DNA from 2 places in the Gracilibacillus caseinilyticus genome. Region 2 is predicted to be linked to the other one. Evidence: a T-box and tRNA genes for the amino acid it is inferred to sense, from the RefSeq annotation. Region 2 holds a T-box; the other holds one or more tRNA genes.

Region 1 (5,891 bases), 2.2 Mb from region 2:
TCCTACTCTTGCAGGGGCGCGAGCCCCAACTACCATGGGCGCTGAAGAGCTTAACTGCTGTGTTCGGCATGGGAACAGGTGTGACCTCTTCGCTATCGCTACCAGACCAACAAGGATGTTGGTCGATCGATGTTGTCACATGGATGTGACGATTTTAATCGATCATCCTATATTATTACATGGGTTTGCACCCTGAAAACTAGATAAGACAAGAGACAGACATCAACGAACCGTTGCACATCAGAAACATTTGTATAGATAAGTCCTCGATCTATTAGTATTCGTCAGCTTCACATGTCACCATGCTTCCACCTCGAACCTATCAACCTCATCGTCTCTGAGGGATCTTACTCACTTACGTGATGGGAAGTCTCATCTTGAGGGGGGCTTCATGCTTAGATGCTTTCAGCACTTATCCCTTCCACACGTAGCTACCCAGCGATGCTCTTGGCAGAACAACTGGTGCACCAGCGGTGTGTCCATCCCGGTCCTCTCGTACTAAGGACAGCTCCTCTCAAACTTCCAACGCCCACGACGGATAGGGACCGAACTGTCTCACGACGTTCTGAACCCAGCTCGCGTACCGCTTTAATGGGCGAACAGCCCAACCCTTGGGACCGACTACAGCCCCAGGATGCGATGAGCCGACATCGAGGTGCCAAACCTCCCCGTCGATGTGGACTCTTGGGGGAGATAAGCCTGTTATCCCCGGGGTAGCTTTTATCCGTTGAGCGACGGCCCTTCCATTCGGTACCGCCGGATCACTAAGCCCGACTTTCGTCCCTGCTCGACTTGTAGGTCTCGCAGTCAAGCTCCCTTCTGCCTTTGCACTCTGCGAATGATTTCCAACCATTCTGAGGGAACCTTTGGGCGCCTCCGTTACATTTTAGGAGGCGACCGCCCCAGTCAAACTGCCCACCTGACACTGTCTCCGAACCGGATCACGGTTCTGGGTTAGAAGGTCAATACAGCCAGGGTGGTATCCCACCGGCGCCTCCACGTAAGCTAGCGCTCACGTATCTCAGGCTCCCACCTATCCTGTACAAGCTGTACCAACATTCAATATCAGGCTACAGTAAAGCTCCACGGGGTCTTTCCGTCCTGTCGCGGGTAATGCGCATCTTCACGCATAGTATAATTTCACCGGGTCTCTCGTTGAGACAGTGCCCAAGTCGTTGCACCTTTCGTGCGGGTCGGAACTTACCCGACAAGGAATTTCGCTACCTTAGGACCGTTATAGTTACGGCCGCCGTTTACTGGGGCTTCGGTTCAACGCTTCGCTAATGCTAACGCATCCCCTTAACCTTCCAGCACCGGGCAGGTGTCAGCCCCTATACTTCGCCTTACGGCTTCGCAGAGACCTGTGTTTTTGCTAAACAGTCGCTTGGGCCTTTTCACTGCGGCTTCTCGCAAAAGAAGCACCCCTTCTCCCGAAGTTACGGGGTCATTTTGCCGAGTTCCTTAACGAGAGTTCTCCCGATCACCTTAGGATTCTCTCCTCGCCTACCTGTGTCGGTTTGCGGTACGGGCACCCTTTTCCTTGCTAGAGGCTTTTCTTGGCAGCGTGAAATCCGGAACTTCGGTACTATATTTCCCTCCTGATCACAGCTTGTGATTGCCAGACGGATTTGCCTATCTGACTCACTTACTGCTTCAACGCACACATCCAGTGGTGCGCATTCCTTATCCTTCTGCGTCCCCCCATCACTCAAACGGAATTGGGTGGTACAGGAATATCAACCTGTTGTCCATCGCCTACGCCTTTCGGCCTCGGCTTAGGCCCCGACTAACCCTGAGCGGACGAGCCTTCCTCAGGAAACCTTAGGCATTCGGTGAAGAAGATTCTCACTTCTTTTTCGCTACTCATACCGGCATTCTCACTTCTAAGCGCTCCACCAGTCCTCACGGTCTGACTTCGCTGCACTTAGAACGCTCTCCTACCATTGATCGTAGATCAATCCGTAGCTTCGGTGATACGTTTAGCCCCGGTATATTTTCGGCGCAGCGTCACTCGACCAGTGAGCTATTACGCACTCTTTAAATGATGGCTGCTTCTAAGCCAACATCCTGGTTGTCTATGCAACGCCACATCCTTTTCCACTTAACGTATACTTTGGGACCTTAGCTGACGGTCTGGGCTGTTTCCCTTTCGACTATGAACCTTATCACCCATAGTCTGACTCCCAAGGTAATATGATTGGCATTCGGAGTTTGACTGAATTCGGTAACCCGGTAAGGGCCCCTAGTCCAATCAGTGCTCTACCTCCAACATACATGCCTTGAGGCTAGCCCTAAAGCTATTTCGGAGAGAACCAGCTATCTCCGTGTTCGATTGGCATTTCACCCCTACCCACACCTCATCCCCGCACTTTTCAACGTGCGTGGGTTCGGGCCTCCAGTCAGTGTTACCTGACCTTCACCCTGGACATGGGTAGATCACACGGTTTCGGGTCTACGACCACCTACTAAAACGCCCTGTTCAGACTCGCTTTCGCTGCGGCTCCGTGTCTTCCACTTAACCTTGCAGGGGATCGTAACTCGCCGGTCCATTCTACAAAAGGTACGCCGTCACCCATAAAAGGGCTCCGACTACTTGTAGGCACACGGTTTCAGGTTCTCTTTCACTCCCCTCCCGGGGTGCTTTTCACCTTTCCCTCACGGTACTGGTTCACTATCGGTCACTAGGGAGTATTTAGCCTTGGGAGATGGTCCTCCCGGATTCCGACGGAATTTCACGTGTTCCGCCGTACTCAGGATCCACTCCGGAGGAAACACATTTTCGACTACAGGATTGTTACCTTCTATGATGGGCCTTTCCAGACCACTTCGTCTAATGTATTTCTTTGTAACTCCAAAGGAGTGTCCTACAACCCCAAAAAGCAAGCTTTTTGGTTTGGGCTAATTCCGTTTCGCTCGCCGCTACTCGGGAAATCGCGTTTGCTTTCTCTTCCTCCGGGTACTGAGATGTTTCAGTTCCCCGGGTCTGCCTCATTTATCCTATGGATTCAGATAAATGTTCTACTCCATGACGAGCAGAGGGTTTCCCCATTCGGAAATTCTCGGATCAAGGCCTACGTACGGCTCCCCGAGACATATCGGTGTTTGTCCCGTCCTTCATCGGCTCCTAGTGCCAAGGCATCCACCGTGCGCCCTTCTTCACTTAACTATACTTACTTTATTCCAATGAAAAGCGAGTTGGTTATTGTTTGATGTCTTGTCATCAGTTTCGTTTCCACAGCTGTCAAGCAGTTGCTTCCACGTCCTGATTACTCTTATCTAGTTTTCAAGGTACATTAAATTAAAATGGTGGAGCCTAGCGGGATCGAACCGCTGACCTCCTGCGTGCAAAGCAGGCGCTCTCCCAGCTGAGCTAAGGCCCCAAATTTAGAATGGTGGGCCTGAGTGGACTCGAACCACCGACCTCACGCTTATCAGGCGTGCGCTCTAACCAGCTGAGCTACAGGCCCATTCTAATGAGTGTATGATATTGAGAGGCAGATTGATCTCTCAAAACTGAACCAAACAACCAAGTATGATTTGTCACCTTGTAAAAGGTGTTCCGTAATATGTCCAGCTACAGCACCCAGCGCCTAGCAAACTTCCTTCACCTCCGTACGATAAGTCAACATCAACTCACAAAAGTTCGTTGTGTTTCCTTTATCTCCTTCGGTTCAGTCCAGTTTGTACGTCGCTAAACGGGTGCTTTCGCCTTTCTATTAATCCTTAGAAAGGAGGTGATCCAGCCGCACCTTCCGATACGGCTACCTTGTTACGACTTCACCCCAATCATTGGCCCCACCTTCGGCGGCTGGCTCCAAAGGTTACCCCACCGACTTCGGGTGTTGCCAACTCTCGTGGTGTGACGGGCGGTGTGTACAAGGCCCGGGAACGTATTCACCGTGGCATGCTGATCCACGATTACTAGCGATTCCGGCTTCATGCAGGCGAGTTGCAGCCTGCAATCCGAACTGAGAATGGTTTTATGGGATTTGCTTGACCTCGCGGTTTCGCTGCCCTCTGTACCATCCATTGTAGCACGTGTGTAGCCCAGGTCATAAGGGGCATGATGATTTGACGTCATCCCCACCTTCCTCCGGTTTGTCACCGGCAGTCACCTTAGAGTGCCCAACTTAATGCTGGCAACTAAGATCAAGGGTTGCGCTCGTTGCGGGACTTAACCCAACATCTCACGACACGAGCTGACGACAACCATGCACCACCTGTCATTCGGTCCCCGAAGGGAACTCCCTATCTCTAGGGACATCCGAAGATGTCAAGACCTGGTAAGGTTCTTCGCGTTGCTTCGAATTAAACCACATGCTCCACCGCTTGTGCGGGCCCCCGTCAATTCTTTTGAGTTTCAGCCTTGCGGCCGTACTCCCCAGGCGGAGTGCTTAATGCGTTAACTGCAGCACTAAGGGGCGGAAACCCCCTAACACCTAGCACTCATCGTTTACGGCGTGGACTACCAGGGTATCTAATCCTGTTCGCTCCCCACGCTTTCGCACCTCAGCGTCAGTTACAGACCAGAGAGTCGCCTTCGCCACTGGTGTTCCTCCACATATCTACGCATTTCACCGCTACACGTGGAATTCCACTCTCCTCTTCTGCACTCAAGTTCCCCAGTTTCCAATGACCGCTTGCGGTTGAGCCGCAAGATTTCACATCAGACTTAAGAAACCGCCTACGCGCGCTTTACGCCCAATAATTCCGGACAACGCTTGCCCCCTACGTATTACCGCGGCTGCTGGCACGTAGTTAGCCGGGGCTTCCTCGATAGGTACCGTCAAGGTGCCGCCCTGTTTGAACGGCACTTGTTCTTCCCTAACAACAGAACTTTACGATCCGAAAACCTTCTTCGTTCACGCGGCGTTGCTCCGTCAGACTTTCGTCCATTGCGGAAGATTCCCTACTGCTGCCTCCCGTAGGAGTCTGGGCCGTGTCTCAGTCCCAGTGTGGCCGATCACCCTCTCAGGTCGGCTACGCATCGTTGCCTTGGTGAGCCGTTACCTCACCAACTAGCTAATGCGCCGCGGGCCCATCTGTAAGTGATAGCCAGAGGCCATCTTTCAACATTCCTTCATGCGAAGCAATGTATTATCCGGTATTAGCCCCGGTTTCCCGGGGTTATCCCAATCTTACAGGCAGGTTGCCCACGTGTTACTCACCCGTCCGCCGCTCGTTCCACTAACGTCCTCCCGAAGGATTCAGTTAGCTTCCCGCGCTCGACTTGCATGTATTAGGCACGCCGCCAGCGTTCGTCCTGAGCCAAGATCAAACTCTCAATAAAGTTGACTTGCGCTCGCTTCTATAAGCTAGCTTGTTTATTAATTCATACTGGTTGTTTTGTTCAGTTTTCAAAGATCAATTTTAATGTCGTTTTTTGCGACGAAACTTAATATAACATGAATAAAAAGGTAAGTCAATAACTTTTTTAAATGTTTATTTTTTTGTCCGTGTCTCAATGACGACAAGAAATAATATACCATATACTTTTTTACTCAGCAAGTCTTTTTTTGATTTTTTTCAAAAAAATATACTATATCTCATCTGTCTAACTGAAAAGATATAGTATAGCGTATGTTATTCAATTTTGACTTTTTTCGGAATGTACTTCTTCACTTCCTCTTCACCGGCCACTCGTGTATACAATTGAAAGATTACTTTGTACCTTTCGCGCATTGCTTGTTTAACCATAGTATCTATTCGATGGTCCTCTAAATCAAATAACAGCTCTTCAAGTTCTCTTTTAATGACATATTGTAATTCTTGTTGTTCCTTATTATTAATTAGTAAACCTAACATTGGAATCCCCCTATCGAAATATAAGGTTTATATTAATCTCCCCAATAACTAATTGTTATATTCCACTTTCCTTCAAAATTAAACAT
Region 2 (5,891 bases):
TTCATATCATCTACCATTTGGCGTAATTGATTCATATCACTTACATCGACTTTTTTAGCTAAATATTGAACACCGTTTACTTCTTTTACGTCATCTAAAATAGAAGAGGCTTCGTATTGGGATAATTTAGCGCGCAAAGACTCCACTTGACGCTGCTGTTCTTTCATTTCTTTGAAAATCTGGTCCAGTCTTTCTGGTACCTGATCTTCTTTCGTTTTCAATTGGGTAGCTGCTGTCTGTAACAGGTGATGCTTCCCATTGACAAATTGATAAGCGCCTTTAGCTGTTACGGCCTCTATTCTGCGAGTTCCTGCGCCAATACCAGATTCTGATACAATTTTAAATAGTCCGATTTCAGCAGTATTATTAACATGGCATCCACCACACAGCTCGATACTATATCCACCCATCTCTACAACACGTACGACATCACCATATTTCTCACCAAATAGAGCCATTGCACCCATTTCTTTTGCTTCACTAATTGACTTATTACTAATCGTAACGGGAATGGAATCCCAAATTTTTTCATTTACAATTTGCTCAATTTCGATGATTTCTTGCTCTGTAATGGCTCCGAAATGAGAGAAGTCAAATCTTAATCGTTCACCAGCTACCAGTGAACCTGCCTGATTGACATGTTCTCCTAATACATCTTTTAACGCTTGATGTAATAAGTGAGTAGCGGAGTGATTTTTTATAATATACTGACGGGATGTCTGATCGACTTTTGCTTGAATTGTTTGTCCATTAGCAATCGTTCCTTGCAGCTTTACACGATGAAGATTTTGTCCGTTTGGTGCTTTTTGGACATCTAATACTTCCGCATTGCCATTCTCAAATGACAGCAATCCTTTATCGGCAATTTGACCACCGCTCTCTGCATAAAACGGCGTGCTTTCTAACATAAGATACGCTTCACTGTCTGTTGCTTCAGAAACAAGATCCTTTCCTGAAACAAGTGCAATAACTTTCGTCTCCACTTCCAACTGATCGTATCCTACAAATTGACTCTCTGCATTAATATCACTTAATACACTATCTTGAATCTGCATAGAATCTACTTTTTGACGTGCATTACGTGCACGATCACGCTGTTTTTCCATTCCTTTTTCAAACGCTTGTTCATCAATCGTAAACCCCGCTTCGCCCACATATTCCTCCGTTAATTCTTTCGGGAATCCATAAGTATCATATAGACGGAACACTTCTTCACCTGGAAAAATGGTACTACCTTTTGCTTTTTCCTGCTCGACAATCTGATTTAGAATATGCAAACCTTCTTGTAACGTTTCATGGAATCGCTCTTCTTCTGTTTTGATCACATTCTGAATAAAGTCGCCTTTGTTTTTCACATCTGGATAAAATGCTTCCATAATGGATCCTACAGTCGGAACAAGTTTATACATAAATGGCTTGTCAATTCCAATTTGTTTCGCATAGCGGACCGCACGTCTCAATAAACGACGCAGCACATATCCTCGTCCCTCATTAGATGGCAATGCACCATCACTGACTGCGAACGATACGGTACGAATATGGTCCGCGATCACCTTAAATGAGACATCTGTATCCACATTTGCCAGGTAACTCGTATTCGCATATTTTTCCGTTTCTTTAATAATTGGTAAAAACAAGTCTGTTTCAAAATTAGTTTGTGTATGTTGAATAACACTAACAAGTCGTTCTAGTCCCATACCGGTATCAATGTTTTTCTTCGGTAATGGTGTATACGTATCATCTGGATTATGGTTAAATTCGGAGAATACAAGATTCCAAATTTCTAAATAGCGTTCATTTTCCCCACCTGGATAAAGTTCAGAATCATTGGCATCATTACCATATGCTTCACCACGATCATAAAAGATTTCCGTATTCGGACCACTTGGCCCTTCACCAATATCCCAGAAATTCTCCTCAAGTCGAATAATACGATCCTCAGGTAAACCGATTTTATCTTTCCATAACAAGTAGGCTTCTTCATCTTCCGGGTGAACGGTAACAGATAATTTTTCTGGATCAAAACCAATCCATTTTTCACTGGTCAGAAATTCCCATGCGAATTCGATTGCTTCTTCCTTGAAATAATCACCAATTGAGAAGTTCCCTAACATTTCAAAGAATGTGTGGTGACGTGCTGTATAGCCGACATTAGTAATATCATTGGTACGAATAGACTTCTGTGCATTAGTAATACGTGGATTTTGCGGTACGACTCTTCCATCAAAATATTTTTTTAATGTGGCTACACCACTGTTGATCCATAATAAAGTAGGATCATCTTTCGGTACTAATGACGCACTTGGTTCAACACCATGTCCTTTTTCCTTAAAAAAGTCCAAGAACATTTGACGAACCTCAGCAGATGTTAATTGCTTCATAATGAAACCTCCCATAATAATATAGTTAATCAGGTACAACTACCCGGACATGATTTGCATAAAAAAACTCCCATCCCTGCCTAAATAGCAGGGACGAGAGTTGAATCCGCGGTACCACCCTAATTATAGTCTAAAAAAGACTATCTCTTTAACATCTGTAACGGTGATGTAACCGGCAGTGATTAACTGCACTTCAAACTAGCTTCCCAGATCATTGCATGCAGGATCACTTTCAGCCTCGGTCATCCCTCTCTTCGACATGGTTATCTGGTACTCAGGTTTTTCAACGTATTTCGATTATTCACTTCGCTAGCATATTATAGAAAACTTTTTTCTATCTGTCAATTGCTTTCACTTGTTTATAAATCATCGGTATCGCTACCCTTCCAACAGCTAACAATGGAACTGCCAGGATCATGCCGACAACACCAACAGTTTTGGCCGCAATAAATAACGTTAAGATAATGTACACAGGGTGAATATGAATGCTTTTCCCTACTATAAAAGGTGACAGCAAATTGCCCTCTAACACCTGGACAACCAGTACTGCCAGGATAACGTATAACACTTTCTCTGTAGAAACAGTAAATGCAATCAGCACGGCTGGTATGGCCCCGATAATTGGTCCAAAGTACGGAATGAAATTAGTAAAGCCAATAATCGTTGCCAATACAACTGTATAACTCATGCCGATCCACTTAAGAAGAAAATAACTGACCAGACCTACTAAAAAACAAACTAATATTTGACCACGAATATATTGACCTAGGCTTTCTTCCATATCTCGAGCTAAAGTTTTGGTAAACACCTGCCATCTGGATGGAATTAGTTTTAGTAGACTTTTTTGCAATCGCCGGTAGTCTTTTAAAAAATAAAATGCCAGGATTGGTATTACCGCCAGCATGACAAACGCATCGAAAAGCATCGGAATATTTTTTAACAGAATCGTAATTTTTTCACCGATAGATGTCTCAAGATTTTGTAAGAATTCGTCTAAATTATCGTGAAATCCTTCGGGCATAAAGGAAGTCTGGCTATATAAACCATAAATAAACGAACGGTAAGCATCCACATAAGAAGGCAGATTCTGCTGAATATCCTGAATTTGTTTCATCCAAGTGGGAAAAGAACGATAGACTCCATAACCGACCAGTCCGAAAAATAATAAGTAAATGCACACAATCGCAACGGGTCGCGGGATATGCCAGCTATGAATCTTTTCCACGAGCGGATGTAACAAGTATGCAATTAATCCAGCTATTAAAAAAGGCGTCAAGATGTGGAACGCTACTACTAAAACATTTTTATAAAAAGGAAAGAGGATATACATTAAGTACAAAAATAATACAGCCAAACATAATATGACAAGTCTCAGAGCGATACTGACTTTTTTCTGATTAGTCATCACGGTTAACCTTCAACCCGTCGTTCCTCATCTGAAAATAAGTCGTCTAATGAACTTAAGGTACCATCCATTTCGACCTCATGTAAATGCAACATGTTATTTTGGATGGATAATTCAATATAACAATCCCAGCAATAATATTGCTCCGGGCCAATAATTCCAATATTCTTACTGCGACAATTCGGACATCTCACAAACTTTCCCTCACTTTATCATTTTTATCTGTCAGCCTGTCCAACTTTGAGGGAAATATACATGTAATTGTCTAAAATTTATACCATAAAATCATAAGGTGAGAAATCTTCCTGTCCAACATCTACTGAAAGTAACCATTCATCTGCTGATATCTCTTTCTTATCTTTGTCACTTTTCTCCTCCTTTACATGAAAAAGTTCATGCAAAAATGACACGAGGTTTGTATAACGCTTGTTGGTGTCTTCTGTGTGAACCCCTTTTAAAAAAGCTTGCTTATCCCCACACATAACCAGAGACTGCTTTGCGCGGGTTATACCCGTATAAAGTAGATTCTTCCGAAGCATCCGATTATATCCTGAAATTACTGGCATAATGACAATTTGGAATTCACTGCCTTGGGATTTATGAATCGAGGTGCAGTAAGCATGCATCAAATTCATTAAATCCGCTTTTGCATAAGCAACTTCTTTTTCATCAAAGCTGACAACTACTTGCTCTTCTTGATCCACATTTTCATCTTTTTCAAAAATGGCGACAACTTCACCTATATCGCCGTTAAACACACCGTCTTCTGCTTGGTTCACTAATTGAATGACTTTGTCTCCCTTTCGGAAAACGGTATCCCCGAAAGCCATTTCTCTTCTCCCCTGTTGACGAGGGTTTAGGATTGCTTGCAATTCTTCATTTAATCGGAGAATGCCTGCTTTTGAACGGTACATTGGGGCAAGAACTTGTATTTGTCGCTGGTCAACACCTTTATCGTACGCTTTTTTTACTACTTGCTTCACGATCTCAATGACCTGATAATCAGGACAGGAAAAAAAGTTAAAATCATTTGCCTTTGATAATGTTGTTGGCTGTACTTGATTATTCTTAATTTCATGGGCTAATTGAATAATTTTGGAGCCTTCTTTTTGACGGTAAACTTCTTTTAAACTGATGGAAGCTACCACACTGCTTTTTAACAAATCAGCAAGAACTTGGCCAGGTCCGACCGATGGCAACTGATCCTCATCCCCTACGATAATGACCTGCATGTCATCAGGAATGGCACGAAATAGCTGATAAGCAAGCCAAATATCTACCATAGAAAATTCGTCAATAACAATAATTTTCCCCGTGAGTTGATTATTTTCATCTTTATCGAAGGATTCTTGACCATCCCAACCTAACAATCGGTGGATTGTTACACTATCAATTCCTGTTGACTCTTTCATTCTTTTTGCTGCTCTGCCAGTCGGTGCTGTGAGGACAAATGGAAAATCTTCGTCATCCCTATAATCATCCTTATCTAAGGACAAGTCATGAATATCTGCATACGCATTTATGATCCCTTTTATCACGGTCGTCTTCCCTGTTCCAGGACCACCTGTCAGAATAAAAATCTTTTCAGATAATGCCGTTTCCAACGCTTGATATTGTTCTTTTCCATAGCTTAATGTTTCTTCCTCTTCAATTCCTCCAACTATTTTTAACAGTTCTGCGTCAGTAAATGTCCTTTCCTGCTTTTTGTCTGCAATCCGTTTTACTTGTGCACAAAATCCGGTCTCAGAATAGTATAGGGATGGCATATAAGCATTTTGGTCAGACACGATAATTTCTTTTTCTTTGTTGAGTTCGACGATCTGGGCAGTCATCTTGTCAACATCGATGGCATTCGCTTCCCCATCTAATAGCTGATCCATTTCATACAGCAAACGATCCAGCGGCAAATAGGCATGTCCATCTTGCACACTATTCTGCAATATATAGACACAAGCTGCTTGTAATCTTGTCGGATGATCAATAGAAATCTCATTTTGCCTGGCGATCTGGTCAGCTCTAAGAAAACCAAAACTTTCAACTTGAAACACAAATTGATACGGGTTCGATTTTAATGTATCCAATGTTTCCTCTTTAAAAGCGGTATA

Evidence for each region. The T-box of region 2 lies ahead of alaS (alanine--tRNA ligase). A T-box ahead of a tRNA ligase gene usually reads a tRNA of that ligase, here a tRNA-Ala.
Region 1: it encodes a tRNA-Ala, which carries the amino acid that the T-box ahead of alaS (alanine--tRNA ligase) is inferred to sense. The anticodon was not compared.

The regions. Positions count from the first base shown of each region.
Region 1 covers NZ_CP095072.1:937,451-943,341, forward strand. Annotated here, with positions in the region: rRNA gene rrf (5S ribosomal RNA) at 1-106, opposite strand, end outside; rRNA gene MUN88_RS04510 (23S ribosomal RNA) at 255-3,166, opposite strand; tRNA gene MUN88_RS04515 (tRNA-Ala) at 3,305-3,380, opposite strand; tRNA gene MUN88_RS04520 (tRNA-Ile) at 3,391-3,467, opposite strand; rRNA gene MUN88_RS04525 (16S ribosomal RNA) at 3,728-5,290, opposite strand; gene MUN88_RS04530 (hypothetical protein) at 5,584-5,805, opposite strand.
Region 2 covers NZ_CP095072.1:3,159,228-3,165,118, reverse strand. Annotated here, with positions in the region: gene alaS (alanine--tRNA ligase) at 1-2,381, opposite strand, end outside; T-box leader at 2,468-2,677, opposite strand; gene MUN88_RS14890 (AI-2E family transporter) at 2,716-3,786, opposite strand; gene MUN88_RS14885 (YrzR-like zinc ribbon domain) at 3,792-3,980, opposite strand; gene recD2 (SF1B family DNA helicase RecD2) at 4,059-5,891, opposite strand, start outside.